DNA from 4 places in the Rhodococcus sp. NPDC060086 genome. Region 4 is predicted to be linked to each of the others. Evidence: riboswitches for the same ligand, from Rfam matches in the RefSeq annotation. Region 4 holds a riboswitch; each other region holds the start of a gene.
The links. A riboswitch is a leader RNA that binds a small molecule or an ion and turns the genes downstream of it on or off. The one in region 4 is predicted to bind cobalamin.
Positions count from the first base shown of each region.

Region 1 (7,684 bases), on a different contig from region 4:
ACGTGCAGGCCGTCGCGGATCTGCGCGTCCTTGACCTCGCACAACCACCCGTCGACGTGCAAGAGGAAATCGTCGAATTCGGCGTCGTGCGGGCGGTCGTCGAGTCCCAGATCGCGGTCGAGTTTCGCGGCCTGGATCAGCGTCCAGATCTGCGCGCGGATCGCGGGCAGCTTCGCGGGATCCATCGCCGCGATGTTGGAGTACTCGTCGAGCAGTTGCTCGAGGCGGGCGATGTCGCCGTACGACTCGGCGCGCGCCATCGGCGGAATCAGGTGATCGACGATCGTGGCGTGCGCGCGTCGCTTGGCCTGCGCACCCTCGCCCGGGTCGTTGACGAGGAACGGGTAGATCAGCGGCAGATTCCCGATGGCGGCGTCGGTCGCGCACGACGCCGACATGCCGGCGTTCTTGCCGGGGAGCCACTCCATCGAGCCGTGTTTGCCGAGGTGGACGACGGCATCGGCACCGAAGCCCTGTTCGACCCAGCGGTAGGCGGCGAGGTAGTGGTGCGACGGTGCCATGTCGGGATCGTGGTAGATCGCGACGGGGTTCTCACCGAATCCGCGGGGCGGCTGGATCATGAGGACGACATTGCCGGCCTGCAGTGTGGCCAGCACGATCGCGTCCCCGTCGACGAACAATGAGCCGGGGGCCGGCCCCCACGCCTCTGTCATCGCGTCGGCGAGCTCGGCGGGCAGATCCTTCGTCCACTCCACGTAATCGGATGTGGTGACCCGCACCGGATTACCGGCGATCTGCTCGGCAGTGAGCCATTCCTCATCCTGCCCACCTGCGTCGATCAGCGCGTGGATCAGGGTGTTTCCGGCTGCAGTGTCATCGAGTTCAGGGTCGTCGTCGAAATTCACACCGGGGAAACCGTCGCCGAGGTCGTATCCGAGGTCGCGCATCGCTCGCAACATCTTGATCGCCGACACCGGAGTGTCGAGGCCCACGGCGTTGCCTACGCGTGAATGTTTCGTGGGATATGCCGATAGCATGATCGCGATGCGTCGTTCTGCGGGCGGGACGTGCCGTAATCGGGCGTGCGCGACCGCGATTCCCGCCACCCGCCGGCAGCGTTCCGGATCGGTGACGTACCGGGGCAGACCGTCGACGTCGAGTTCCTTGAACGAGAACGGCACCGTGATGATGCGGCCGTCGAATTCGGGTACCGCGATCTGGGTCGCGGAGTCGAGTGGGGACACGCCGTCGTCCGAGTCTGCCCAGCTCTCGCGGCTCCACGTCAAGCAGAGGGCTTGCAGAATCGGAATATCCAGTGCGGCAAGGGCCCCGACGTCCCATGCTTCGTCCTCGCCGCCGGCGCTGACAGTGGCCGGCTTGGTGCCGCCGGCGGCGAGCACGGTCACGACCAGGGCGTCGAGGGTGCCGAGTTCGGCGAGGAGATCGTCGGGAGCGCCGCGCAGTGAGGCGCAGTGCACGACCACGGCATGCGCTTTACCGGTCGCATCGATCGCGTCGGCCAGATCATGCGCGAACTGCACGTTTCCGCTGGTGTGGTGGGCTCGGTAGAACAACACACCCACCCGTGGCAGCGACTCGACAGCCGGAGCAGGACGTTCGAGCACACCCCATTCGGGTAGCTCGGCCGGCGGTTCGAACCCCTCACCGCCGAGCAGGACGGTGTCGGACAGGAACGCGTGGAGTTGCGCGAGGTTCGCGGGGCCGCCGTGGGCAAGGTAGCGATGTGCCTCTGCAGCAGTGCCGATCGGCACCGTCGAGTAGCTCATGAGCTCCGCGTCGGGAGTCTGTTCACCACCCAGGACGACGACGGGAACACCCCGCGCGAGGACTGCATCGAGCCCGTTCTGCCACGACTTGGCCGAGCCGAGAATCCGCACGATGACCAGGTCGGCGCCCTCGAGCAGCCCGCTCAGGTCGGTGTCGACGTCGAGGCGGGACGGGTTTCCGACCGCCCAGTCGGCGCCGCTCGCACGGGCCGACAGCAGGTCGGTGTCGGACGTCGACAGCACAGCAAGGCGCGTCACGACGCACCGCAAAACCCAAGGCACACGGCCATGTTCAGTCTCCAAAACCCTCGTGGACTACTCATGTCGTGGCCGGTCTCCTGGCTGACGGATCATTGCTGCTGCGCCGACCTTCCCAGACTTGCGTCCAGTGGTCTCCGTTCCGGCGAGCCGGTACGGACGAGGGCGAGCAACTACCGCTCACAGTGGCGAGGGCCGCGCCGGTTTCTCACCGGCTTCCCGTAACCACGACGTCGCCAGCGTAGCGCACCATTTCCTGAGCATGTGCAACCATGTGCACCCGTGGAGCACGTCTTGCCCGAAATTCCCCCCGATCGCTGCCCCGGATTGCTGCGACCGCACCTCGCCGCCGACGGGGCGCTGGTGCGTCTGCGCACTCCGGGCGGCCGCGTGCCGTCCAGCGGTCTGCAGCAACTCTCGGCCGCCTCCCAGAAATTCGCCGACGGCGACGTGCACCTCACATCGCGGGGAAATTTGCAGGTCAGAGGTATCTCGCTCGACGAGTGCGGCAAAGTTCCTGCCGATCTGGTCGACGCAATTGCCGCAGCCGGGTACCTGCCGTCGCCGACGCACGAACGAGTGCGCAACCTGGTCGCATCACCCCTGTCGGGGCTCGTCGACGGGGTCGCCGACATCCGGCCGTTGATCGGTGCGCTCGATACCGCGCTGTGCGCCGAACCGGCCCTCGTCGAGCTGCCGGGCCGCTTCCTGTTCGGTCTCGACGATGGCCGGGGCGACGTCGCGGGGCTCCGCTGCGATCTTGCAGCCATCGCCGTGGACACGCACACGATGCGGGTCGGCATCGGCGAACTGGTCGGTCCGACGGTACCGATGCCGCAGGTCGTCGACACTCTGATCGACCTGGCTCTTCGGTTCGTACAGACGCGCGGAACGGTGTGGCACGTCCGGCAATTGCCGGGCCGCGGCGCCGAACTCGGAGGCGACGGCCCGGCTCCCGCGCTCGCGTCGCATGCGATGCCGTACGGAGCGCTCGGCGGTGCGGTATCACTGCTGGTCCCGCTGGGTATCCTGACGTCGTCCATGATCGCGACACTCCCCGATGACGACGTGATCGTCACACCGTGGCGCGGCCTCGTGCTCCCTTCCGGCGCCGATCCTGGCGCGCTGTCCGACGCGGGCTTCGTGTTGTCGGACGACTCCGCGTGGCCCAGGGTCACCGCATGCACCGGGTCGCCCGGGTGTAGCCTCGCCCGAGGTGATACCCGGGCTCTGGCCCGCCGCACCGCCGCCTCCGACACCACAGCTGACCGTATTCATATCGTCGGTTGCGAACGCGCCTGTGGTGCACCGAATTCCCCGCACACCCTAGTTTTTTCCAGTCGTTCGACGTCACACAGGAGCTCGACGTGACCCTTCAGCCACCACCGCGCCGCTACGAGTACGAGACGGACGGCGCCGAGATCTACGTCCGTTCGTTCGCGACGATCCGCGCCGAATCCGATCTCGCAGCGATCCCGGGCGACGCGGAGAAAGTCGCGGTGCGGATGATCCATGCCAGCGGCCAGACCGACCTGGCGAAGGATTTGGTGATCCACCCCGATCTGGTGTCCGCGGCCCGTACAGCCCTGAATGCAGGCGCGCCGATCATCGCCGATGCGAACATGGTCGCTGCCGGGGTCACCCGTAAACGGTTGCCCGCAGACAACGAGGTCCTGTGCCTGCTCGGCGATCCTCGTGTGCCGGAACTCGCGCAACAGTGGAACACCACTCGCTCGGCCGCGGCCGTATCGCTGTGGGCGGACCGGCTCGGCGGCGCGGTCGTCGCGATCGGTAACGCGCCCACCGCACTGTTCCACCTGCTGGAAATGCTCGACGCCGGTGCGCCGCGTCCTGCGGCAATCGTCGGCGTACCCGTGGGATTCATCGGCGCCGCCGAATCCAAGGAAGCTCTGATCGCGCACGCTCTGCAGATCCCGCATCTTGTGGTGCGCGGGCGGCGGGGCGGTTCGGCCATGGCGTCATCGGCGCTCAACGCACTTGCTCAGGAGGCGGAATGACCGGCAGGATCTACGGTGTCGGGCTCGGTCCCGGCGACCCGGAACTCATCACCCGTAAGGCCGCACGACTGGTCGCCGAAGCCGACGTGATCGCCTACCATTCGGGCACGCACGGCCGCTCGATCGCGCGGGGCATCGCTGCCGACCTGATCCCGGACGGGGTGATCGAGGAGAAGCTCGTGTATCCCGTCACCGTCGGCACCACCGATCACCCCGGCGGGTACGACGGCGCGATCGCCGATTTCTACGACGAATGCGCTGCACGACTTTCCGTTCACCTCGATGCCGACCGCACCGTCGTCGTGCTGTGCGAGGGAGACCCCCTGTTCTACGGCTCCTACATGTACCTCCACGACCGACTTTCGAAACATTATGCGGCCGAGGTAATTCCCGGAGTCACGTCGTTCTCGGCCGCGGCGGCCGCATCCGCAGAGCCGCTCGTGCGGCGCACCGATGTGCTCACCATCCTCCCTGGCACGCTCCCCGAGCCCGAATTGGCGAGGCGGCTTGCCGATACCGACGGCGCAGTCATCATGAAGTTGGGACGCACATTCCCTGCGGTACGAAGCGCGCTGGAACAGACGGGACGACTCGACGACGCCGTGTACGTCGAGCGCGCGACGATGGACGGGCAACGCATCATCGCGGCAGCGGACGTGGATCCTGATTCGGTGCCGTACTTTTCGGTGATTCTCGCGCCCGGCGATCGGGCTCCCCGCAACCGCGAAGTGGTAGACCGGTCACGCCCGGCGACGGCAGAGATCGCAGCACCGGTCGAGACGCACGAACTTCTCGTGATCGGGCTCGGCCCGGCCGACGACAGATGGCTCACACCCGAGGCATCGGCGGCGCTCACGTCGGTCGATCATGTGGTCGGGTACGGGCCGTACGTCGATCGGGTTCCGGTACGGCCAGGTCTGCAACGACATTCGAGTGGCAACACAGTCGAGGTCGATCGCGCTCGGTTCGCACTCGACCTGGCGCTGTCCGGTGAGAAGGTCGCCGTGGTGTCCGGCGGCGACGCAGGGGTGTTCGGGATGGCGTCGGCGGTGTTCGAGGCAGCGCAGGACGACAAGTACGCGTCGGTGCCGATCCGCGTTTTGCCTGGAGTGTCGGCGGTACAGGCCGTTGCTGCCCGCGCGGGTGCACCCATCGGCGGCGATTTCGCAGTCATGAGCCTGTCGGATCGACTCAAGCCCTGGAGCGTGATCGAGAAGCGGCTCACTGCGATCGCGGAAGCCGATCTCGTACTGGCGATCTACAATCCCGCGTCCCGGTCACGGACCGCGCAGGTCGCGGAGGCCATGAACGTGCTGCTGCGGCACCGTCCCGCCGACACCGTCGTCGTCATCGGACGGGATGTGGGCCGCGTGGGTGAATCCCTCGAGGTCACCACCCTCGAGAAACTGGATCCCGCGAGTATCGACATGAGGTGCCTGCTCATCGTCGGTGCAGCGGGGACCTCGACCATGCAGTCGGGTGCCGTGTGGACGAGGCGGTCCGTGGAAGCCGGCTGACACGAGAATAGTCACTTTCGTCGCTCGCACCGGAAAGCTCAGAGCTCGGTGTCGTCGATGATCTTCTGCACGAGTGCACCGTACGTGTCGATCAGTGTCGCGCCGTCGATCATGTCGGGTGTCAGAATCTCGAACGTGCGTAGTCCACTCCCGAGCCCCAGCAGCAGTGTGACGACCATCCGCGACCGCACCAGCCCTGGCGTCTGTTCGCCGATCGCCGCCGCGATGCGCGGCACCAGTCGTTCCGTCATCTTCGCGCGGGCGGCCTCGGGATCCGGGGCCTCCTGCACGAGATTAGGAGCCATTGCCCAGAATTCGTAGTCTCCCGAGTTCCGGCGTTCGACGAGCGCCCGCACCAACCGGTATCCCGGCAATTCCTCGGAGGGATCCGGACCCAGCCCCGGAGAGTCGGGTGCAGCAGCCTGGAAGAGCGCGGCCTTGCTGCCCGACAGCTTCATCACCAGAGCCGGTGAGACCCCGGCGGCGTCGGCGATATCCCTGATGGTCGTGCCGTTGAACCCTCGCTCGGCGAACAGCGGTCGCGCGGCGTCGAGGATGGTGTCGCGGGTGGTTCGCTCGCTCATCGCCACCTCACGCCCCCTCGGTCGCATCGACGACCGACGTCGTGTGCACGGGTCGATGTTTCGGCAGGAACACGGCACACAGCGTCGCCATGAACGTGGAGGCACCCGCGATCACGAAGATGACGATGATGGCCCCGTGCGCCGGGAATGTTCCGCCTGCCGCCTCGAGGGTGATGCTGGTGAGCAACGCGGCGACCACCGCACTCATGCTCGACATTCCGATGGTTCGCGCGAGGCTGTTGAGGCCGTTCGCGGCGGCGGTGTCGGTAAGCGGAACGGCACCCATGATCAGCGCAGGAAGGGTCGCATAGGCCAAGGCGTTGCCGATGCTCACCATCGCCGCGCCGATGATGATGAGGACAACGGTGTCGTCCCAGGCGATGCGGAAGGTGTAGGCCGCGGTCATGACCAGCGTCCCGAGCGTGAGCGTGAAGCGCCCACCGAACCGCGTGGTGAGTCGTCCGGCTATCGGTGAGGTCAGAAACATCGCCAGGCTGCCGGGGATCATGCACAGCCCGGCGGTCGCGGCGCTGAGCCCGAACCCGAACCCGGTGATCTCGGGTAGCTGCAATTGTTGTGTGGTCGCCAACAGGCTTGCGTATGCGGAGAATCCGATGAAGAGTCCGGCGAGGTTGGCGAGCAGCACAGTGCGCCGTGCCGACACCCGCAGGTCGACCATCGGCGACGACACGCGCAGCTGGTACGGCACGAAGACCGTCGTGATCACGATGGCTACGGCGAAGCACGCGACGGTCGGCACACTCGACCAGCCCCATGTCGGCCCCTTCGAGATCCCCAGGAGCAGAGCCGTCAGGGCGAGCGTCAGCAGCAAGGCACCGACGATGTCGAAGCGGCCACGGGTTCCCGTGGCGGATGCGGGAACGACGAGCAGGATGCCCAGCATGAGCGTCGCGCCGACTGCCGCGGACACCCAGAAGACGGACGTCCAGCCGAAGTTGTCGTACAACGCGCCCGCAGCAGGCATGCCCAGTGCGCCGCCGATTCCCATCGTGGAACTGGTCATCGCCACAGCACCGGCGACCTTCTCACGTGGAAGCACGTCACGCAGTACGGCCATCGCCACCGGGATGAGCGCCGACGAGAACCCCTGCAAGCCGCGCCCGATGAGGACGGACAAGTAGTCGGCTCCGATCGCGGCGATCAGTGCACCGGCGACCATCATCGCCAACGACAACACCATCATGCGTCGCTTGCCGTACATGTCGGCCATCCTGGAGACGATGGGCGTGGCCACTGCTCCGGTCAGCAAGGTGATGGTGATGAGCCAGCCGACATCACCCGCGGTGACGTCGAGCAGCTCCGGGAGATCCGGAAGCAGGGGCACGACGAGGGTGGTCTGGAGCGCCACGACGAGACCGGCCACGCTCAGCAGCGCCGTGATCACACCGCTCGACATCGGTCTTCGCGACGGGGTCGCTGCATCCATCCCGTTCCTCCATCGCCCACGGGGGTGAACGATGTTCACCACTACGCAGTGAACGTCGTTCACCCCTCGGATGTCAACCACTCCAGGAGGCGCCGTTCTGCGACGTCACGCG
Region 1 covers NZ_JBHWWZ010000057.1:3,063-10,746, forward strand. The annotation lists gene cobN (cobaltochelatase subunit CobN) at 1-2,006, opposite strand, end outside; cobalamin riboswitch at 2,059-2,275, opposite strand; gene ACFWB0_RS22435 (cobalamin biosynthesis protein CobG) at 2,301-3,377, shown strand; gene ACFWB0_RS22440 (precorrin-8X methylmutase) at 3,374-4,024, shown strand; gene ACFWB0_RS22445 (precorrin-2 C(20)-methyltransferase) at 4,021-5,541, shown strand; gene ACFWB0_RS22450 (TetR family transcriptional regulator) at 5,580-6,125, opposite strand; gene ACFWB0_RS22455 (MFS transporter) at 6,133-7,572, opposite strand.
Region 1: another riboswitch for cobalamin. It lies ahead of cobN (cobaltochelatase subunit CobN); the one in region 4 lies ahead of ACFWB0_RS21580 (ABC transporter substrate-binding protein).

Region 2 (7,684 bases), on a different contig from region 4:
TGTTGCCAGCCCCCGGGGCGACCGAAGCCGTGTGAGTGCATACGTGGATTTCGCATGATCGTCCTCCTCGGACGGATCGACGTGCAGTTTTGCACTGATTACAGTGTTGCACTCAAGCGTGATCTACGCCACAACCGGCCGGGTGTTTCCCCCCGTCGAGAGATCGAGTGTGCACTTCGTGATTCCGCCACCTGGACTTTCTCAGGTAGTGGGCACAACAACTGCACACTCGATTCCCGAGACCCGCAGGCGATGAGCGCGGCCACTGCCAGCGCGCCCAGCCCCACCCGGGACGCGAGCCGCGCGGTGGGACCGATGTCTTCGGGCTTCGGTGCCGGTCCGTCGCCGAGTGTGCCGCGGTCTTCGGTGCCGCCGTCGTAGACGTTGACACCACCGAGTTGCACACCGAGAGCGCCCGCGAACGACGCCTCCACCGGCCCGGCGTTGGGACTCGGATGCTTGTGCGCGTCGCGTCGCCACGCACGCATCGCAGCCCGCGGCCGGGGCCCCAGGCCGACGGCGAGCAGCGCGGACAACCGCGCGGGCGCCAGATTGAGTAGATCGTCGAACCGTGCCGACGCCCATCCGAACTTCTCGAGATGTGGAGTGCGATGACCGACGCGGGCGTCGAGAGTGTTCGCGGCGCGGTAGCCGAGGAGCCCGGCCGGGCCGAGCAGTGCACCCCAGAGGAGCGGCGCCACAACGGCGTCCGACGTGTTCTCGGCAACCGACTCGATGGTGGCGCGGGCAATACCGTTCGCGTCGAGTCTGGACGGATCGCGCCCCACCAGATGCGTCACCTGCACCCGCGCGGCCGCGAGATCACCGTCGCGCAGCTGGGCGTCGAGGGTCCGTGCTTCGCGGCTCAAGGAGCGGCCCCCGAGCACCACCCAGGTTGCGCCGGCGGTGACGGCGGTGCGCAGCCAAGGCCGCGATCGGGTGGCACGGTCGGCAGCGCCGCCGAGTGCAACCGCCGATCCGACGAGCACCGACGTGAACACCACACCTGCGGCGCGGTTGTCGGAGTGGAGGGCCTTCTCGGTGGCGCGTGCGAGCCGGCCGAATCCGCTCACCGGATGCCAGCGACGTGGATCGCCGAACACCTGATCGGCTGCGTATCCGAGCACCAGGCCCGCGGCTCGTGACGGGACGCTCACAAGATCGACCGCCATGCGTCGACCAGGGCTGCGGTCGTGGCACGATCGCGGACGGCGATCCGCACCCACTCGTCGCCGAGCCCGGGGAACGTGTCGCCGCGGCGTAGCGCGAATCCCTTCGAACGCAATTCTTCCCGTGTCCCCACCGCAACCCGGACGAGAACGAATGGAGCGGCGGGGTCTCCCGCGACCTCCAGCCCGAGACCTATCAGCGCTTCCACGAGCGCGGCTCGGTCGGTCACGATCTCGTCGGCGAGCACGGTTGCCTCGTCGATGGCTTGCGGTGCGGCGCATGCGATCATCGCTGCCGCAGCGGGCGTCGACACCGACCACGGCGGTTGTTGCGCCGCGAGATCGGCGAGCACCGCGGGGTCACCGACGACGTATCCCGCGCGCACCCCGGGGATCGCCCACGTCTTCGTCAACGACCGCACCGTGATCAGACCGGGGATGCTCTCGTTCGACAGCGATTCCGTTTCGCCCGGCACCGCATCCATGAACGCCTCGTCGATCACCACGACACGGCCCGGACGCACCAGCGACCGCAGCGTCGAAGCCGGGTGCAGCACCGACGTGGGATTGGTGGGATTGCCGACGATCACGAGATCCGCGCCGCCCGGCACCGCGTCGGCATCCAGTCGGAACCCCTCGTCGGCGCGCAGCAACACGCGCCGCACCTCGTGACCGGCAGCGAGCAGGGCCGCCTCGGGTTCGGTGAACTGCGGATGCACCACCACCGGCATCCGCCAGGGTCGCGCCCGCGCGATCAACGTGAACGCTTCGGCGCCTCCCGCGGTGGGTAGTATCTGCTCGATGCTGCGCCGGTGCCGCCGTGCGAGTGCGGCGCGAGCGGCACCGGAGTCGGGATAGCGGTCGAGAGAATCGAGCGAGGATCGCAACGCGTCGTCGAGCCACCGCGGCCGCGACCTCCGCGACACGTTCACCGCGAGGTCGACGAGACCGTCGGTGGCGTCGCGGTCGCCGTGATGATGCAGGTCCACCCCCGCGACACGGGGCTTCCGAGGTGGTGCGGCCACCGGAGTGGCTGCGCGAGCAGCAGCGACGAAACGCTCCGCGAGTTGCGGATGCCCCGCCCAATGCGTGTGCAGATACGACGCGTGCAGCGTCGCGGTCGCGAAGCCGTCCGGACGTCCGTTCAGCAGCCAGGCGGGGGAGGAGCCGGGTTCGACGGTGGTGCGGTGGAATTCGTGACCCGTCACCCGGGTTCCGGCAGGACCGAGCAGACCGTCGGCGGGCGCGATCGCGGTGCGGTAGCCGAGTGTCAGCCGCGGCGTCATATGTGCGGAGACGTCCAGCGCTGCAACCATGTCCGTGCCATCGACGTCGCGACACAGGTACAGCAGGCCTGCACATTCGGCGACGGTGGGTACCCCACCTGCGATGGCAACGCGAAGGTGTTCGCGCAAGGGCGCATTGGCGGAGATGTCCGCGGCATGCACCTCGGGGAATCCGCCACCGAGATAGATACCGGCGGTGTCGTCGGGTAGGGCCTCGTCGCGCAACGGGTCGAAGGTGACCGTCCGGCATCCGGCTGCGCGCAAGATCTCCTCGGTCTCGGTGTAGCGGAACGTGAATGCGCGCCCGCCTGCCACAGCAATCACGGGACCGTCGGCGCCGGTGAAGGGAGGCTCCCACGGTGTATCGGGAAGATCGGATGCGGAATGCGCGATCCGGAGGACCTCGCCGAGATCGATGTGTTCGGAGATCTGCGCGGCGAGACGGTCGAGCTGCCCGGCGGCCTCGACACGTTCCTGAGCGGGTACGAGTCCCAGATGCCGCGACGGCGCCGAGATCCCGTCGTCGCGCTGTAGTACACCGAGGACGGGGATGCCGGTGGACTCGAGCGCGGCGATGACCTCGTCCGAGTGCCGCGTCGACCCCGCCTTGTTCAGAACGACACCGGCGAGGCGGACACCCCGGTCGTACGACGCCATGCCGTGAACGATTGCGGCAATCGACCGCGACGCGTGCGAGATATCGACGACGAGAATCACCGGCGCGCCCAGCAAGCCGGCGACGTGGGCAGTGGACGCATATCCGTCCGTGCCGAGCATCCCGTCGTACAGTCCCATGACGCCTTCGACTACCGCGACGTCGGCGCCGTCCGCGCCGTGCAGAAACAGCGGTGCAACCAGGTCGTCGCCGACGAGGTGCGGATCGAGGTTGCGTCCGGGGCGGCCTGTCGCGAGTGCGTGATACCCGGGGTCGATGTAATCAGGGCCGATCTTGTGCCCCGACACGATGTGCCCGGCGCGACGCAAGGCAGCCATGAGACCTGTTGCCACGGTAGTCTTTCCGTGTCCGGACGCCGGTGCGGCAACGACGAAGCGCGGAATGGCTACCACGCTGCACCCTCTACCATGCTGCATCCTCTACCATTCGATGCCCCTCTGGCCCTTCTGCCCCGCATCCATCGGATGCTTGATCTTCGTCATCTCGGTCACCAGATCGGCGACCTCGATCAGCTTGGGGTCGGCGCGGCGCCCGGTGATCATCACGTGTTGGTGCCCGGTCCGCGACGTCAACGTCTGCACGACCTCGTCGACGTCGATCCAACCCCACTTGATGGGATACGTGAACTCGTCGAGGACGTACAGGCCGTGTTGCTCGGCGGCGAGGCGTCGCTGGATCTCACGCCACCCCGCGAGCGCGTCGGCGGCGTGGTCCTCGTCGCTGCCTTCTTTGCGCGACCACGACCAGCCCGAGCCCATCTTGTGCCACTCGATGGCGCCGCCCGTGCCGCGCTCGTCGTGCAGCTCACCGAGGGTTTCGAACGCCGTCTGCTCACCGAGCCGCCACTTCGCGGACTTGACGAACTGGAACACCGCGACCGACCAGCCCTGATTCCAGCCGCGCAACGCCAACCCGAACGCGGCGGTGGATTTGCCCTTGCCGTCGCCCGTGTTGACCATCAGCAGCGGCCGGTTGCGGCGCTGGCGGGTGGTGAGCCCGTCGTTCGGTACGACCTCGGGTTGTCCCTTCGGCATCAGGCTGCCCTTCCACGCACGATCGAGGTGAGGGCATCGGCATGAACCTCGCCCACCTGCACATATTCGGCGCCGAGCCGGTCGGCGAGCTGCGCCGCGAGCCCCATCCGGAAGCGACCGGTCTCGGAGTCGACGACCACCGCCGCGACTCCCTGGGCAGCGAGGACGTCGGCGGCTTGGAGCGAGCGGGCGACCGCGTCGGCACCCGAGGTCGCGCGCCCGTCGGTGACGACGACGAGCAGCGCCCGCCGATCCGGGTCGCGCAACCGATGCCGGCGGAGGGTCTCGGCGGCCTCGGCCAGGCCCTCCGCGAGGGGAGTGCGGCCACCGGCGGGAAGCTCCCGTAGGCGCGCCGCCGCGATGTCGACCGAGTTCGTCGGGGGCAGTACGAGGGTCGCGTCGTCGCCGCGGAAAGTTACGAGACCGACCGTGTCGCGACGTCGGTACGCGTCGAGCAGCAGCGAAAGGATCGCGGTCTTGACCTGCGTCATCCGCTGCTTCGCTGCCATCGAACCGGACGCGTCGACGCACAGCAGCACGAGGTTCGCTTCCCGCCCTTCGACGACCTTGCGTCGCACCTGCCACCCGTCCGAACCGAGGGCGCTGGCGCGGATGGTGGCGGGCAGGTGGACGGGGCCGCTGTCGCCCGCACGATCGCCGACGGTGCGCCCGATGGTGGTTGCCGCCTTCGACCGGCGACCCGCGACACCACGCCCGGTGCGGTCGACGGAGAACAGTCGTGTCCGGTACGGATCGGCCGGCGCATCCACCGAGGTCGGGGCGCTGCCACTCGAGCCGGACGCTGAGTCTGCCGGGGAGTCTTCCGGGTCGGGCGCGCCGCCACCGTCGGGGTCGTCGTCGGGATCGAGGTCGGGATCAGGCTGCGAATCGGGACGATTCAGCAATTCGTCGAGCAGATCATCATCGGTATCGGGATTGTCGAACGGGTTGCGGCGCCGCCGATGCGGCAACGCGAGTTTCGCGGCCACGGCCACGTCCTCGCGGGTCACCTCGTCACGACCGGCCCACGCCGCATGTGCGACCGCGGTCTTGGCGGTGACGAGATCGGCGCGCATGCCGTCGACGTCGAACGCCGCGCAGATCTCGGCGATCGACACCAGGGCAGCGTCGCTCAGGCGCACCGCCGACACGCGGTCGCGCGCTGCAGCGATCCGCCGGGACAACTCGGCCTCGGCCTGCGCCCACTGCGCGACGAACGATTCAGGATCCGCGTCGAATGCCATTCGGCGACGCACGATCTCGACGCGCAACTGCGGGTCGCGTGGAGCCGCGACGTCGACGGCGAGACCGAACCGGTCGAGAAGTTGCGGGCGAAGCTCGCCTTCCTCCGGGTTCATGGTGCCCACCAGGACGAACGAGGCGGCGTGGCCGACGGACACCCCGTCGCGCTCCACCGTGGACCGACCCATGGCGGCAGCGTCGAGCAGCAGATCCACCAGGTGGTCGTGCAGCAGATTCACCTCGTCCACGTACAGGACTCCGCGATGAGCGAGGGCGAGCAGACCGGGTTCGTATTCGGCAGTTCGGGCAGACAGGGCCTTGCCCAGATGCAGCGACCCGGTGACCCGGTCTTCGCTCGCGCCGACGGGGAACTCCACGAGCCGTGCCGGCCGGAGGTGCGACTGCGCGTCGACCGGATGAGGGCCGTCGGGGCAGTGCGGGTCGGGGAAGGACGGGTCGCACGCGAACCGGCAGGCCTCGACCTCCGCGACCTGCGGCAACAGTGCTGCTTGCGCGCGAACCATGGTCGATTTGGCGGTGCCCTTCTCGCCGCGCACCAGCACTCCGCCGATCGACGGCGACACCGCGCACAACGTCAGGGCCAGCGACAGGTCGTCGGAACCGACGACCGCGCTGAACGGATACACGAGCATTCCAACCTCCACAGGCTCCCGCTGGGATGTCCACTTCGGCAACTGTTCGAAGGCCGGTATTCGGACTTCCCGGTCGAGCGTCGTGCGATCACCTTCCCGGACCTGACGGTCCAGTGGTTGCGCTCACGCGCATGATCGACGACTCCCGGGTCACCGCAGCGGGCCTGCGCCGGATTCTCACCGGCTTCCCGATTATCCCTGTGAAGGGCACCTTCGAGTGTCTTGCCGCGGACGAGTCTAGCCACACGTCCTGAGTTAGGGTTCACGGCCATGGGTTCACGGATCACGGTCGTCGGTATCGGCGCCGACGGGTGGAGCAGTGTGTCGGCGATCGGCCGGGAGCGCGTGCTCGCTGCCGGCACGCTCCTCGGCGGCGCACGACACCTCTCGATGATCCCGCCGACCGACGCGGTCCGCGAGCCGTGGCCGTCCCCGCTGCTGAGCGGTCTCGACGACCTGCTGGCCCGGCATACCGGGATGGTCGTGGCACTCGCGTCCGGCGACCCGCTGACCTCGGGTATCGGCTCGACCCTCATCCGCAGGCTCGGCCGCGACGCCGTCGAGGTGATCCCCACGGTGTCATCGGTGACTCTCGCCAGAGCCCGCATGGGGTGGGCCGCCGAGGAATGCGACACGGTCACCCTCGTCGGACGCGACGTCGACGCCCTGCGCCGTTATCTGACGCGCGGCCGACGCCTGATCGTGCTGACCTCGACGTCGTCGAGCCTCGGCGAGATCGCGCGGCTGCTCGTGGAGGAGGGGTTCGCGGATGCCGCAGTGACGGTGCTCGCTGACCTGGGCGGTGAAGAGAATCGAATCGACGGCACAGCAATCACTTTCGTGGGCTCTCTCGCCCCGGAACTCAGTCTCCTGTGCATCGAGTGCGTCGGGGCGGAAGGGCTGTCCACGGCCCCCGGACTCCCGGACGAGTGCTTCGAGAACGACGGTCAGCTCAGTAAGCGCCCGATCCGGGCAGCCGCGGTATGCGCACTCGCGCCGCGGCCGGGAGAACTGCTGTGGGACGTGGGTGCCGGTGCCGGATCCGTCGGCATCGAGTGGGCCCGAACGGATCCGCGCTGCCGCACCATCGCGATCGAGAAGGACCCGACTCGCGCCGACGCGATCGCGCGCAACGCGGCCAGGCTCGGTGTGCCGTCGCTGACGATCGTGAGAGGTGGTGCACCCGAGTCGCTCTCCGAACTGGATACCCCCGACGCGATCTTCGTCGGAGGTGGTGGGAGTCGGGACGGTGTGCTGGACACCTGCTGGGAGGCACTGCGACCGGGTGGTCGCCTCGTCGTGCATTCGGTGACCCTCGAGACCGAGGCCGTGCTCGTGCAGTGGTGGAAGAAATATGGAGGCGAGCTGTCGCGGTTGTCCGTCGAACAGGCCTCATCGATAGGAACATTCACCGGCTGGCAGTCGCTGCGACCGGTGGTGCAATGGAATGTCGTGAAAGGCGAAAAATGACAGTACATTTCGTGGGATCAGGCCCAGGCGCTGTAGATTTGTTGACGCTGCGCGCCGTCGGCCTGCTCCGCGCCGCTCCGGTCGTGCTGTACGCGGGTACCTATCTCGACGCCGAGATCCTCGCGCACTGCAACGACGACGCCGAACTCATCGA
Region 2 covers NZ_JBHWWZ010000057.1:15,990-23,673, reverse strand. The annotation lists gene ACFWB0_RS22510 (hypothetical protein) at 1-56, opposite strand, end outside; gene ACFWB0_RS22505 (cobalamin biosynthesis protein) at 99-1,172, opposite strand; gene ACFWB0_RS22500 (cobyrinate a,c-diamide synthase) at 1,154-3,547, opposite strand; gene cobO (cob(I)yrinic acid a,c-diamide adenosyltransferase) at 3,551-4,165, opposite strand; gene ACFWB0_RS22490 (VWA domain-containing protein) at 4,165-6,060, opposite strand; cobalamin riboswitch at 6,094-6,290, opposite strand; gene cbiE (precorrin-6y C5,15-methyltransferase (decarboxylating) subunit CbiE) at 6,331-7,530, shown strand; gene ACFWB0_RS22480 (cobalt-precorrin-4/precorrin-4 C(11)-methyltransferase) at 7,527-7,684, shown strand, end outside.
Region 2: another riboswitch for cobalamin. It lies ahead of ACFWB0_RS22490 (VWA domain-containing protein); the one in region 4 lies ahead of ACFWB0_RS21580 (ABC transporter substrate-binding protein).

Region 3 (7,684 bases), on a different contig from region 4:
TCGCGGCGGACAGGGCTGGCGGGCCGCAGGCCTGCCGTGGAGGCAGTCGTGAGTGCAATTCCCCAGGGCGGTGCGTTCAGCAAGCCGCTGCCCGATTCCGTTCGCCCGGCCACACTCGGCGTGCGCGGCGGCGTGATGCGCTCCGGTTTCGAGGAGACCTCCGAGGCGCTGTACCTCAACTCCGGGTTCGTGTACGAGTCGGCGGAGGCCGCCGAGCAGGCGTTCACCGGCGAAGTCGACCACTTCGTCTACTCCCGCTACGGTAACCCGACCGTGAAGATGTTCGAGGAGCGGTTGCGGCTGCTCGACGGCGCCGAAGCCTGCTACGCCACGGCATCGGGAATGTCCGCGGTGTTCACGGCCCTCGCGGCGCTGCTCGGCAAGGGTGATCGTCTGGTCGCGGCCCGTAGCCTCTTCGGATCGTGCTTCGTGGTGTGCAACGAGATCCTGCCCCGCTGGGGTGTGGAGACGGTGTTCGTCGACGGTGAAGACCTCGATCAGTGGGAGCAGGCGCTGTCGGTGCCCACCACCGCGGTGTTCTTCGAAACCCCGTCGAACCCGATGCAGACTCTCGTCGACGTCCGCAAGGTCTCCGAGATGGCGCACGCAGCAGGCGCAAAGGTGGTGTTGGACAACGTCTTCGCCACCCCGCTGCTGCAGCGCAGCCTCGATCTGGGCGCCGACATCGTCGTGTACTCCGGCACCAAACACATCGACGGTCAGGGCCGGGTGCTCGGCGGCGCGATCCTCGGCCCCCAGGACTACATCGACGGGCCCGTCAAGAACCTCATCCGTCATACCGGTCCGTCACTGAGCCCCTTCAACGCGTGGACGCTCCTCAAGGGCCTCGAAACGATGCCCGTCAGGTTGAATGCCGCGGTCGACTCCGCGTTGCGTCTCGGCAGGTTCCTGGAGTCGAACGACAAGGTGCGCTGGGTCAAGTACCCCTACCTCGAATCGCACCCGCAATACGAGCTCGCGACGTCGCAGATGAGCGGCGGCGGCACGATCCTCACCTTCGAACTCGACGCCCCCGAGGGCGAAGGCAAGAAGCGTGCGTTCGAACTGCTCAACAAGTTGCGCATCGTCGACATCTCCAACAACCTCGGCGACACGAAATCACTCATCACCCACCCCGCGACCACCACCCACCGGGCAATGGGACCGGAGGGGCGCGCCGCGATCGGCCTGTCCGACGGAGTCGTGCGCCTGTCGGTGGGCCTCGAAGATCACGAGGATCTGCTCGAAGACCTGGCGCAGGCGCTCGCCTGACCCGGAAACGCTGTGGGATACGCTGCGGGTGCTCTGCCAGTCGGGCAGGGCGCCCGCAGCGTTTTCGGTGAAGCCGGTGAAAACCCGGAGCTGTCCCGCAACTGTGATCCCGGTTCCACCGGGTAAGCCAGGTCAGCCGGCGCCGCGGACACATACTGGTCCTCGGACGAAGGACGGTATCGTGCCGCAACTCGTCGTTGCAGCCGTGCTGTTTTCGTCCTCCGAGCCACGGAGGATGGCTGTGCCACTCACTTCCCGCAGGTTTCTCACCGCCGGTGTCGCCGCTCTTGCCCTGGTGATCGTCGGCTGCAGTAGCGGTGACGATGCCGCGTCCGACAGCACTGCACCTGCAGAGTCCGGGACGCCGCAGGCCATCGTGTCGCTGAGTCCGACCACCACCGAGATGCTCTACGCGGTCGGTGCGGGCGAGCAGGTGATCGCCGTCGACGACCAGTCCGACTACCCCGAGGGCGTCCCGGTCACCGAACTGTCGGGCTACAACCCCAACGTCGAGGCCATTCTCGGTTACGACCCCGATCTCGTCGTCGCCACCGACGACAACGGCGACCTCGTCGCCGGACTCGGGAATGCCGGCGTCGAGGTCCTGCTTCTTCCCGCTGCCGTCACTCTCGACGACACCTACGCCCAGCTCGAGCAGGTCGGTGCCGCGACCGGCCACGTCGCCGACGCCGCCGAACTCGTCGCGCAGATGCAGACCGAGATCGACGAGATCGTCGCATCCGTGCCCGAGCGTGAGACACCGCTGCGGTACTACCACGAACTGGACAACACGTTCTACAGCGTCACCGACGACACCTACATCGGCGAGATCTACTCGATGCTGGGCCTGACCTCCATCGCGACCGGCGGCGACGGATACCCGCAGCTGTCCTCCGAGTACATCGTCGAGCAGAACCCCGACCTGATCTTCCTCGCCGACTCGCAGTGCTGCGGTGTCACGCCCGAGACGGTCGCCGAACGCGCCGGCTGGGCGGAGCTCACCGCCGTCCGCGACGGGCAGGTCCACGTCCTCGACGAGGACATCGCGAGCCGATGGGGTGCGCGCGTCGTCGACCTCGTGCGTGAACTCGCCGCAATCGTCACCGCCGTTCCCGCGGGCCAGCCTGCGCCGTGATCACCTCGCGTCGCCGCGCACTCGTGTTGGGTGGCGCGGTGATCCTTCTCCTCGCGGCGATGCTCGTCGGGATCCTCGTCGGTCCCGCCGGGCTCACCCCGCGCGGTGTGCTGCTCGACATTCTCGACAAGATTCCGTTCGTCGACGTCGACTCGGGTCTGAACACGCGACAGCAGGCGATCCTGTGGAACATTCGCATGCCCCGGGTTGTGCTCGGTGTGATCGTCGGAGCGATGCTCGCGATCGCCGGCGCCGCCTACCAGGGCGTTTTTCGCAATCCGCTCGCCGACCCGTACCTCCTCGGCGTCTCGAGCGGTGCGGGCCTCGGCGCGACACTCGCAATCGTGGTGGGCGGCGCCGCCGGATTCGCGGGGGTGCCCGTCGCCGCATTCGCGGGTGGGATGCTCGCGGTGGGCGCGACCTACGCGCTCGGACGCACCGTCGGGGGCAGCCGCACCGAAGTCATCATCATCCTCGCCGGTGTGGCGGTCGCGGCGTTCGCGAACGCCATCCAGACGTTCTTCATGCAACTCCACGACGACACCTTGCGTCAGGTGTATTCGTGGATGCTCGGACGCCTGTCCACCGACGGCTGGTCCGACGTGCGGACGGTACTGCCGTACGTCATCGTCTCCATCGTCGTGATCATGCTGCACCGGCGCACCCTCGACGTGATGTCGGTCGGCGACGTCGAAGCCTCCAGCCTCGGCATCAACCCGGCCCGGGTGCGGCTGATCCTCGTGTGCATCGCGACACTCGGCACCGCCGCCGTCGTCTCGGCCAGCGGCCTGATCGGGTTCGTGGGCATCGTCATTCCCCACGCGGTGCGGCTGCTGATCGGCCCGGGACACCGACTGTTGTTGCCGTTGTCGCTGATGATCGGCGCGGCATTCCTCGTGCTCGCCGACGTCCTGGCCCGCACCGTGATGTCGCCGGCCGAACTGCCGATCGGTGTCGTGACCGCAGCGATCGGCGCGCCGTTCTTCCTCGTGGTGCTGCGGCGGAGCCGGGGTGTGGCATGAACGAGGTGATGTGCCGTGGCCTGTGCGCGGAGCGCGGCGGCGTACAGGTGTTGCACGACGTCGAACTCGTCGTCGGCGCGGGGGAGTGGGTGTCGCTCGTGGGTCCCAACGGGTCGGGCAAGACCACGCTGCTGCACGCGCTCGCAGGGTTGGTGCCCGCGGCAGGGGACGTCGAGGTCGCGGGGGTGACCCCTCGGCACTCGGGTCGCCGCGCCGTCGCGCGTGCGGTCGCGTTGATGCCGCAGCGACCGATCGTTCCCGAGGGCGTCACCGTGCGTGAGCTGATCCATCTCGGCCGCACCCCACACATTCCCCGCTTCGGGAGTGAAACCCCGCGCGACCGTGAGATCGTCGAGCGGGTCATCACGAGGCTCGAACTCGACAACTTCGCATCGCGGCTCGCGACCGCGCTGTCGGGTGGAGAACTGCAACGGGTCGTGCTGGCCCGCGCGCTCGCGCAACAACCGCAGGTCCTGTTGCTGGACGAGCCCACCAGCGCCCTGGACATCGGCCATCAGCAGCAGGTGCTCGATCTCGTCGACTCGATGCGACGAGAAGGGGAGTTGACGGTGATTGCGGCCATGCACGATCTGACGTCGGCCAGCCAGTACGGTGAGCGGCTCGTGCTGTTGGACCGAGGGCGGATCGTCGCCGACGGTCTTCCCACGGAAGTCCTCACCGTCGAGCGCATCGCCGACATCTACGGTGCGCGCGTCGAGGTACTCGACCGTCCCGCAGGCCGGGCGGTGCTGCCCTTGCGCGACCACCCCCGACCCGTCGAAGCACAGGAGCCGTGATGGAAGTACTGCTGCTGGGTACCGGAGCTGCGGACGGGTGGCCGAGCCCCTTCTGCCGGTGCGGATCGTGTGTGGACGCGGCGGGCAGGCGCGAGATCCGCGGCCAGACGGCAGCATTGGTCGACGACGTGCTGATGCTCGACTGCGGGCCGGAAGCGCCGCGCGCGGCGGTGCGATTCGGCCGGACCCTCGCGGAGGTGCGCCACATCCTCCTCACCCACGCACACCCGGACCATCTGGGCCCGCAGGCTCTGCTCTTCCGGTCGTGGGTCGAGGCGGGGCATGTCGTCGACGTGATCGGCCCGGCAGATGCCCTCGACGTGTGCCGGCCGTGGGCCGGGCCCGACGATCCGGTCCGGTTCGTGCCGGTGGAGGCGGGCGACGAACTGCCGGTCGGCGAGTACACGGTGCGGGTACTGGCAGCACAACACCGGGTGTTCCGCGACGGCGATGCTGTGCTGTACGACGTCGCCGGACCCGACGGGTCGCGGATCCTGTGGGCCTGCGACACCGGGCCGCTACCCCCGGCCTGGTTCGACACGGTGCGCGGTGCCGCGTTCGATGCGGTGTTCCTCGAGGAGACGTTCGGCGACCGTTCCGAGCTCTCACCAGGGCATCTGGGTCTACCCGAGTTCGCGGAGACCGTCGAGGCCCTGCGGGGGTGTGGCGCCGTGGTGGACTCGACGGATGTCGTCGCGGTGCATCTGGGGCACCACAATCCGCCGATCGAACAGCTTCGGGAACGTGTGCGCAACTGCGGTGCCCGCCTGGGCACCGACGGGGAGGTACTGCGGGTGGGAGCCGGATCGAGAGCGTCGCGGACGCTGGTACTCGGCGGGGTCCGCTCGGGGAAGTCGCGTCACGCCGAGGAACTGTCTGCGGCGTACGGATCGGTGGTGTACGTCGCAACCGGAGGTGTCCGCGAAGGCGACGACGAATGGGCGCACCGTGTCGCGCTGCACCGCGAACGCAGGCCCGGCACGTGGTCGACGATCGAAACCGTCGATGTTGCGGAGATCTTGCGCGAGGCCACGGAGCCGCTGCTGATCGACTGTCTCGGCACGTGGTTGACCGCGCGGCTCGACGTGCACGACGTGTGGAACGGCGGCGACGTGGCGGCCGTCGACGCCGACATCGACGAACTGCTCGACGCATGGAAGGCGTGTCGTGTTCCCGTCGTTGCAGTGAGCAACGAGGTGGGCAGCGGGGTGGTGCCTGCCACCGCGTCCGGGCGGTTGTTCCGTGATCTGCTGGGCCGACTCAACGCGTCGGTTGCGTCCGTGTCGGATTCGGTGACGCTGGTCGTCGCGGGCATCCCTATGCCGTTGCGCTGACACACAACGCGCGCAAATTGGACGTGGGCCACATTTCCTAGTTTCCTGCCTCGAATCGTGGCACACTGGATCCTCGGTGCCAGCGGGCAGAACATGGAGAGGAGGACTCGGATGCGTACCAGGCCAAATGTGTGGAATGGATCGCGATCGATGATCCGACTCCTCGACCATGAAGTCGAAAAGTCCGGTCGACCAACCGGATTCAGCTGCTGACACCCCGATTCCCGGGGTGTGTGCGCCCCGGGTTGCCAGTCGCCTCACCGTGACACCCCGGGCCGTTCACACGTCGAGAATGTGCAATCCAGAAGGACTCGAGTCCCCGCTGCCTGCGTGGGACACACCTGTGCCGCGACGGCCCGGAAGGAGACAGACCGATGACCATGACTTTGGCAGACCTGCTTGCTCCCACCTACGACGCTCCCGACTGGGACGTCGCCGCATGCCGCGGTGACGCCCACCCCGACCGATGGTTTCCGGACCCGAGCGAAGACTTCGACTACGCCGCACGCGTGTGCGCCCGTTGCCCGATCCTCGATTCCTGCCGCACCTATGCTTCCGAAGACAAGCAGTCCGGCGTGTGGGGTGGCCACGAGTACCGTCGCGGCAAGATCATTCGCTGACGCTGCTGTTCGTGTACGCAGCGCTCGAGTGAAAAGGCTTGACCCGGGACACCGTTCACGTTCGCGTCAGAACGGATTGCCGGTTCGGCCCACCAGATCGGCGACCGAGTCGATGATCCGCGTCGGACGGTAGGGATACAGTTCCACCGACGCGTGGGTGCTGATTCCGGTGAGTACAAGCAATGTTTGGAGCCCGGCTTCGAGGCCGCAGACGATGTCGGTGTCCATCCGATCGCCGATCATCAGAGTGTGCTCCGAGTGCGCACCGATCGCCCGGAGCGCTGATCGCATCATCAGGGCGTTGGGCTTGCCGATGAAGTACGGGTCGCGGCCGGTGGCGCGGGTGATCAGCGCGGCGACCGAACCGGTCGCGGGGAGCGACCCTCCGGGTGACGGACCCGTCGGGTCAGGATTCGTCGCGATGAACCGGGAACCACGTTCGACGAGCCGGATCGCGGTCGTGATCGCCTCGAACGAGTAGGTTCGGGTCTCGCCGAGCACCACATAGTCCGGGTCGCTATCGGTCAGTACGTAGCCGATGTCGTGCAGTGCGGTCGTGAGTCCGGATTCGCCGACGACATACGCACTGCCGCCGGGTCGTTGATTCGCGAGGAACGTCGCGGTGGCCAGGGCCGAGGTCCAGATGGATTCCGCAGGCACGTCGAGGCCTGTCCTCAGGAGCCGCGCCCTCAGGTCGCGCGGAGTGCGAATCGAATTGTTGGTGAGCACCATGAACGGAATCTCGTTCGTCCGGAGCTCCTCGAGGAACGCGTCGGCTCCGGGGATGAGGGCGTCCTCGTGTACGAGGACGCCGTCCATGTCCATGAGGTAGTTCCAGACCGGTGCGGTGGCAGGGGCGTCATCCGAACTCACCCGCACAGTCTCTCACCGGAACGTCAGGCGAGGAGCCGGTACAGACCGATCAGGCCGACCACGACGATCACTGTGCGCAGCGCGACGGGCGACAGGCGCCGGCCGTAGTGGGAGCCGAGCCACCCGCCGATCAGTGATCCCACTGCGATCAGCGCCGCGATGGTCCAGTTGATCCGATCGAATGCTACGAGGATGTACATCGTCGCGGCGACGACATTGACGATCAGTGACAGCAGGTTCTTCGCCGCGTTCTGTCGTTGGATGTGGTCGTGCAGAAGCGCACCGAACAGGCCCATCAGCAGGATTCCCTGGGCCGCCGTGAAGTAGCCGCCGTAGATGCCCACCGCGAAGGTGCCCACGATCAGCACTGTCATCCGGACGGGGCCGAGAGCGCCGTCCGCGTCGCCTCCGGCCCGCGCGAGCACCCACTTCTGAATCTTCGGCTGAAATACGACGAGCAGCAGCGCGAGGATCAGCAGCACCGGCACGATCGTCTCGAACACGGTTTCCGGCAGCGTCAACAACAGCCACGCGCCGAGGATGGCTCCGACGAAGGATGCGGGGATCTGCCAGCGTAGCCGCGGCCATTGGCCCCGCAGTTCCTTCCGATATCCCCAGGTTCCCGATATCC
Region 3 covers NZ_JBHWWZ010000023.1:471-8,154, forward strand. The annotation lists gene ACFWB0_RS14595 (rhodanese-like domain-containing protein) at 1-52, shown strand, start outside; gene ACFWB0_RS14600 (O-succinylhomoserine sulfhydrylase) at 49-1,272, shown strand; cobalamin riboswitch at 1,306-1,431, shown strand; gene ACFWB0_RS14605 (ABC transporter substrate-binding protein) at 1,514-2,407, shown strand; gene ACFWB0_RS14610 (FecCD family ABC transporter permease) at 2,467-3,429, shown strand; gene ACFWB0_RS14615 (ABC transporter ATP-binding protein) at 3,426-4,226, shown strand; gene cobU (bifunctional adenosylcobinamide kinase/adenosylcobinamide-phosphate guanylyltransferase) at 4,226-5,560, shown strand; gene ACFWB0_RS14625 (WhiB family transcriptional regulator) at 5,935-6,180, shown strand; gene ACFWB0_RS14630 (HAD-IIA family hydrolase) at 6,247-7,005, opposite strand; gene ACFWB0_RS14635 (sulfite exporter TauE/SafE family protein) at 7,077-7,684, opposite strand, start outside.
Region 3: another riboswitch for cobalamin. It lies ahead of ACFWB0_RS14605 (ABC transporter substrate-binding protein); the one in region 4 lies ahead of ACFWB0_RS21580 (ABC transporter substrate-binding protein).

Region 4 (7,684 bases):
CCTCGCGGACCTCCAGGAGGTGCTCGCGGAGAACCCCGACACCACTGCGGTCTCCGCCGCCGAGATCGACGAACTGTTGTCGCGCACTCCGTTTGCAGCACGCGCACTGGTGTCGCTGCACCGCCGACTGCGCGGCGCTACAGAACAGCTCGAGCAGCTCGCCCCGGGCGATCCGGGAGTCGTCGCCGACCAGACCGCAACGACCCCCTACGAGGAGGTCCGCGACTTCTTCTACGACCGCCGCAACCATATCGCCGGACTCGACGATGCTGCCGAGGAACTGTTCACCAGCCGCGGACTGACAGTGGGCGGGCTCGATCTGCAGCTGAGCAGCCTGCTGCACGACGAACACGGCATCACCGTGACCATCCGCACCGACGAACCCGACCGCATCGGACCGAAACGGTCGTACGACCCGGTCGCGAAGGTCCTGACCCTCGCGCGACGCCTCACCCCCGGCCAACGCGCATTCCAGCTGGCGACTCAGCTCGCGTTCATCGCACACGCCGACACCATCGACGCGATCGTCGCAGGTGCCGACGCACTGCCCGAACGCTCACGGGCCCTTGCTCGCGTCGGCCTGGCCAACTACTTCGCCGGCGCGCTGATCCTGCCGTACACCCAGTTCCTTCGCTCCGCCGAGGCCCTGCGCTACGACATCGATCTTCTCGGCGCGAAGTTCGAGGTGGGCTTCGAGACCGTGTGCCACCGGCTGTCGACACTGCAACGACCCGGGCAGCGCGGGGTGCCGTTCTTCTTCGTCCGCACCGACCGCGCCGGAAACATCTCGAAGCGGCAGTCCGCCACCGCTTTCCACTTCTCCCGTGTGGGCGGTAGCTGTCCGCTGTGGGTTGTGCACGATGCGTTCACATCACCGGGTCGCATCCTGACGCAGGTGTCTCAGATGCCGGACGGCCGCACCTACCTCTGGATCGCCCGCACCACCCATGAAGCAACGCCCGGGTATCTCGCCGCCACAAGGGATTTCGCGATCGGCCTCGGCTGCGATCTCGGTTACGCCGACAAACTCGTCTACTCGAGAGGGTTGCGTCTCGACGATCCTGACACGACCACACCGATCGGCGCGGGCTGCAAGGTGTGCGACCGTCCGTCCTGCACCCAGCGGGCGTTCCCACATCTGGGCCGCACCATCCGGATCGACGAGAACAACGCGGGACTCGTTCCGTACTCGGCCTCGGAGAGCCGGTGAGATGGGCAACGAACGACATCTCGATCCCGATGTCCACTGGTGGGCGCAGGCCGACTGCCGGTTCTTCGGCCCGTCGCCGTTCTTCGGACCGGACGCCGAAACGCCCACGGAGCGGTCGCGCCGTGAGAACCACGCCAAGCAGATCTGCTCCGGTTGCTCCGTCGTCGACGAGTGCCTGCGGTACGCGGTCGACACCGGCGAACAGTTCGGGATCTGGGGTGGCACCTCGGAACGGGAAAGAAAATCACTCACCCGTGCGTGATCTCGACATCCAGGACTACCAGAATCACGCACGGGCAACGGAGCTGCGCAACCTGCGATAGCGGATCGCAGGCGCCCCGTCGTCGACCGTTACCGTCGCGTGCACCCCGTAGACCTTCTCGATCAGGTCTGCGGTCAGTGCCGCGGACGGAGTGCCGTGCGCAACGATACGACCATGCGAGAGCACCACGACCCGGTCGCAGAACATCGCCGCGAGATTGAGATCGTGTAGCGCCACGTAGCTGGTGACCGGCAGCGCCGCGACCCGTTCGAGGATGTCGAGCTGATGCTGGATGTCGAGATGGTTCGTCGGCTCGTCCAGTAGCAGTTCCTCGGGTTCCTGCGCGAGGGCGCGGGCGATCTGCGCTCGCTGCCGCTCTCCACCCGACATCGAGCGCCACAGCCGGTCGGCGAACTCGACCATCCCCGTCACCGCGAGCGCGCGCTCGATGGCGTCCGTTCCGCCCTCGTCACGTCCGAAGACGTCGGAGTGCGGAATTCGACCGAGCCTCACAACATCTCGTACCCGGATGTCGACTTCGGTGTGCGCGTGCTGACCGACCATCGCGACCCTGCGCGCGAGATCCCTGCGACCGAGACTGCCGATGTCGGTTCCGTCGAGAGTCACCGCGCCTCGGTCGGGACGATCGATGCCGGCGAGCAGGCGCAGCAGCGACGACTTGCCCGAGCCGTTCGGTCCGAGCAGCCCGATCGTCTCGCCCTGCACGGGATCGATCGTCACGTCGTCGATGACGAGATTCCCACCGCGGCTCCATCGCAGCGACTGCACGGACAGTGTCACGGCGTACTCCTCGTACGGAACAGGATCAGCGCAAAGGCCGGCACACCGATCAGAGCGGTCACCACACCCACCGGTATCTCCTGCGGTGCGAACACGGTGCGGGCCACCGCATCCACCCACACCATGAACACCGCACCCACCACAGCGGTGACGGGTACGAGGTGACTGTGCCGGGGGCCCACCAGGAATCGTGCGGCGTGCGGTAGGACGAGACCGACGAACCCGATCGCTCCCGCGGCGCTGACCAGCACGGCGGTGATCAGAGCGGTCACCAACAGGAACATCAGCCGGGTGCGTCCCACCGAGATCCCGAGCGTCGCGGCGGTCGACGAGCCGAAGGTGAACGCATCGAGCGCGGACGCCCGGAGCATGCACACCACGATGCCCAGCCCGCACACGGCACCGCACAGGGCGACGTCACTCCACGTAGCGCCGGACAGCGACCCCAGCAACCAGAAAAGCACCCCACGGGTGCGCTCGGCATCGGCAGACGAGATGACGATGAACGATGTCAACGCCGAGAACAGTTGTGTTCCTGCAACACCCGCCAGTACGACACGTGAGGTCCCGCCCCCTGCGCCGGTGGCGAGCAGCAGCACGAGCGCGAACGACGCAAGCGCACCCAGGAACGCACCACTCGACAGCGACACGGCACCGCCGCCGATACCCAGCACCGCGACCATCACAGCGCCGGTCGATGCGCCGGACGAGATACCCAGGACGAACGGATCCGCCAGCGGGTTGCGCAGCAACGACTGCATGATCACACCGCACACCGCGAGACCCGCTCCGCACACCGCGGCCAGCAGGGTCCGCGGCAGTCGCAACTCCCACACGATCCCTTCGCGGATCGCGCTCACCGAACTGTCCGCCAGACCGATCCGATCGAAGATGACCGCGTACACGTCCGACACAGAGAGTTCGGCGGGGCCGATCGTGACCGTCGCAGCGATCGACATCGCCAGTACCGCGAGCCCGACCACGACGACGACCGCTGCGACCGGGGTACGTTCGGCAGGCGACCGGTCTTTCGTCGCCGACACCATCAACCCGCGAGGTTCCACTCGCGCAGAGCGCCGGCCACCTTCTCGATCCCGTCGATCGTGCGGATCGACGGGTTCATGTCGGCACCGTTGACGACGATGTACCGCTGGTTCTGCACAGCTGTCAGACGCTGGGTGACCGGATTCGATTCGAGGAATTCGATCTTGCTGTCGAGTGCGTCGCCCGCGATGCTGCGCCGGCTCAGATCGCCGAGCACCAGTGCCGTGGGATCACGGTCGAGGATCGATTCCCAGCTCACCTGCGGCCACTCGTTCGTGGTGTCGTCGAACACGTTCTTCGCACCGACGGAGTCGGTGATGATGCCCGATGATCCGCAGCAGCCCGCAACGTACGGGGTGGCGGTGTCGGCGAACCAGTACGCGAGCGACGCTCCGGAGGCATCGATCTCGCCCGCAGCGACCTCGTACCGCTGCTCGAGTTCGGCGACGAAATCTTCTCCACGCTCGGCTACGTCGAAGATCGCGGCGAGTTCGCGGATCTCCTTGTACACCGACTCCATCGTCAGGGGTTCGGTGCGGTTGCCGTCGGAGTTGACGCTGTCGTCGTCCTTGCCGTCGCAGTCGGTGGGCGACAGGTACGACGGGACCCCGATCTGCTCGAACTGCTCCGATGTCGCGACTCCGCCCTCGCCGAGGGTGCCCCCGAAGGAAGCCGACACGAAGTCGGGTTCGGTGTCGAGCACGACCTCGAAGGAAGGATTGTTGTCGGCGAGGCGCGGGACCTTCTCGTTCTCGGCCGCGAGGTTCTCGCGCACCGGGTCGGTCCAGGTCGCGGTGCCGACCATGCGGTCGGCCAGGCCGAGCGACAGCAGGATCTCCGTCGACCCCTGGTTGAGCGACACAGCCCGCCGGGGAGGCCCATCGATCGTGACGGTGCGCCCGCAGTTTTCGATGCTCAGCGGGTAGTTCGACGTCGACGACGCGGTGATGTCCTGCTCGGTGGTATCGGTCTCGGTGTCGCTCGACGAGCAACCTGCCACGGTCATCGCCGCAGCGATGAGTGCGACACCGACACGCAGCATTGTGGGCCGCCCCGTGCGGGCGGCGAATATCGGAGTGTTCATGTCCATCCTCGTGGTGTTGCCTCGGTCGGCGCAGGTGTCCTGGCTCCCGGATCGACGCTCTCCCCCGGCCTTCCAACCCGTGCGGGCCGTGACCATGAATTGGGGAATCGCTCCTCGGTGACAGTTGCGGGACAGCCCCGGATTCGCACCGGTGTTCCCTACGTCGGTTCGAACAGTACAAGACCGGCCTCGGCCTCCGAACACGTGGATGCCTCGTCCACCTCGGTCCGCTCGTGATCAGAGGACGGCTCGTGACTCCCGAAGCAAAGAGGCGTACGACCGCAGCAGCTCCCAGACGTCCGAATCATTCACGTCGAGCCTTCCGGTGCGTCCTGTGGCCGTCAACGCTCCGGTGAGTCGTCCGTCGCTCGAACGCACGGGCACGGCGAGTGCGGTCCGCCCGATACGACTCTCGTCGACCTCGTACGCAGCATCCGAATCCTGGACGCCCCGCAGTTCCGCCGCCAGTTCCGACGGCTCGATCTTGGTGCGCTCGGTGACGCGGCGAAGTCGGCCGGTGCCGATCAGTTCGGGCCGCTGCGCCAGAAGCAACTTGCCGATCGCCGACGCATGCAGGTGCGTCGTCCACGTCGATTCGCCGGGCAGTTCGTGGTCGGGGTCGCGATCCACCAGGTGTACTCGCCCACCGCTGTAGGAGGCGAGGTAGATGCCGTACCGAGTCCGGCTCCGCAACTCTTCGACGACGGGGCCCGAGTCGACGTGTTGCAACGGATCGGGCGCGGCAGAGGCGAGTTCGCGGATCCGGCACCCGAGCGCGAAACCCGATAGGTCCTCCACACGCACGAGATACCCGTCGGCCACGAGGAGGTTGAGGAGCCGGTATGCGGTCGCAGGCGGGGTGCCGGTCAGTGTCGCGATGTCTCGCGCCGACGCGCCCGCACCGAGAGTGGCGACGGCCTCGAGCATCGCGAGGGCGCGTTGAACGGCTCGCGGCTCATGCCCTCCCGAGCCGACACTCATCGCTGCTCCGCACCCGGATGGTCGACACCGACGAGAGCCATGTCGCCTCGAGCGTTCTCGGCGAATGCGCCCGAACCGGGGAGCACGTCTTCCGAACCGGGACTGTCGAATATCCCGACAGCGGCGAGACTCGCCGGGCGCGCACGGCTCAGATATCGATACCAGAGCGTCGCACTCACCGGAACAGCAACGACGGCGACGAGTCCTGCGAACCGGCCGTCCAGTATGTGATCCGCGACGATGAATCCGATCGCCGCGACGCCGATAGCGGCTCCGAGGCAACCTATCCGGGCGATCGCCGGCGTCGACTCCCGGATCCGGGAGAGGAACGCCACCGCCGAGGCTGCTACCAGGACATAGGCGATCAGCAGTGCGACGCGCAACGTGACGTTGATCCAGTCCGGTCTGGCGCCGACTGCGGCAAGAGCCGACGCGACGAGCGCGAGGACCGACACTGCAGCGACGAGCGCAACACACGGAGTGCGCAATCCGCTGTGCACCACCCCGAACGCTCTGGGCAGGACACCTTCGACGCCCATCGAATACAGCAGTCTCGATGCGGCATTCGACGAGGCCATCGAGGAGGCAAGCCACGAGCAGCACATCCCGATGTGCAGCAACGCAACCACCGCCGGGTTCACACCGGTCGACGTGCCGTGCAGGTATGCCCCGACCAGGGTGTCGGCGTGCCCGCTCCAGGCGGCCCATCCGGCGAATACGAACAGGGTTCCGCAGATGATCGGAGTGGCGAGCACAGTACGGGTGACGGTGACCATCGGGCGCCGCGCTTCGGGTCCGATGAACGTCGCACTCTCGAAGCCGGCCAAGGCGAACAGGGCAGCGAGGACGACGGGAAGCCACATTCCGGAGCCGCCCTCAGGAAGCGGTTGCAGTGGCGTCGATTCCACACCGGACACCATCATCAGCCCGATGATGAAAACCAGTGAGCAGACCTCGATCACGAGGATCGCGAGTGCCGCGAACCGAACACCGCGCAGCAGCGCGACAAGAATCACCGCAGCGATCACCAGGTATACCGCGAGGGTCGCGGGACCACGGATCTCGATCCCGCACAGGGCCGCGATGGTGATCACCGCCAGCCCGCCGGAATACAGACTCAACGCTCCACTGACCAGATACTTCACAGCCATCGCTATGCCGGCGGCCAGAGCAGCGCGTGTACCGAGGCCCTTCGCGACGAACGCGTAGAAGCCCCCGGACGCGACCATCCGCCGAGTGAACTGTGTGGTGCACCAGGCGATCATCGTGACGAAGACCGTCGCCACGACAATCGCGATCAGACCCGAGGCCAGCGCCTGGTGGGTCAGCATCGTGAGGGGCAGCAGCACCATGGAGGCTGCCGGCGCTGTGGTGGCGACGGATTGAGCGAGAACCTCCCAACCCGACAGCTGTCTGCGGCCGAGCGCATGGAGGGGCGAGACGGCGGCATGCCGAGGTTCTCGAGACGCGAACGACCGCGCGATGGCATCCGCCAATGCAGATGTCTCGGTCATGACACCTCCCTCTTTCCGGTGAGCTCGACACCGGCCTCGCAGAACCTAGCCACAATGTGTTTCCCGAGTGTTTCGGGCGTGAGTCGTGCGTCGCCGATCCGAGTGAGAAGCCGCCGTCCGATCGTTCCCACTCGCCGCCGCGTAACCGTTGCGTCGCCGTATCGATCCGGAATCACGTCCACTCCACGATTGGTCCCGACAGCAACAGGGCGATGGGAGACACGAAGTGAGCGTCACCAGAAGATCATTCATGCGAGGCCTGGGCATGACCGGCGGCGTCGGGCTGGCCTACGGGGCGATGTCCACACTCGGTCTCGCGCCGGCGGTGGGAGCCCCCAGCCGGTTTCAGGCTCCCGCGATGGGCGACCTCATCGGAAAGGCACCCGGCTCGCAGTCCGTGGTCGTACTCGGTGGCGGACCCGCGGGCCTGTGCACAGCCTACGAACTCGGTAAGGCCGGCTACGACGTGACGGTCCTCGAGGCACGCACCCGGCCGGGTGGGCGCGTCTACTCGGTGCGAGGCGGCACCACGGAAACCGAGATCGGTGGACAGACCCAGACCTGCACGTTCGCCGATGGGCACTACTACAACCTCGGTGCCACGCGCATTCCGCAGAGTCACATCGCCCTCGATTACTGCCACGAACTCGGCGTGGAGATCCAGCCGTTCGGCAACCAGAACGCGAACACGCTCGTCAACTATCAGAGCGACACCCCACTCTCGGGGCAGTCGGTCCAGTATCGCGCCGCGAAAGCCGACACCTTCGGCTACATGTCGGAGCTGCTGC
Region 4 covers NZ_JBHWWZ010000052.1:4,087-11,770, reverse strand. The annotation lists gene ACFWB0_RS21600 (short-chain fatty acyl-CoA regulator family protein) at 1-1,210, shown strand, start outside; gene ACFWB0_RS21595 (WhiB family transcriptional regulator) at 1,212-1,472, shown strand; gene ACFWB0_RS21590 (ABC transporter ATP-binding protein) at 1,497-2,273, opposite strand; gene ACFWB0_RS21585 (FecCD family ABC transporter permease) at 2,270-3,232, opposite strand; gene ACFWB0_RS21580 (ABC transporter substrate-binding protein) at 3,319-4,359, opposite strand; cobalamin riboswitch at 4,411-4,604, opposite strand; gene ACFWB0_RS21575 (IclR family transcriptional regulator) at 4,639-5,382, opposite strand; gene ACFWB0_RS21570 (APC family permease) at 5,379-6,896, opposite strand; gene ACFWB0_RS21565 (flavin monoamine oxidase family protein) at 7,147-7,684, shown strand, end outside.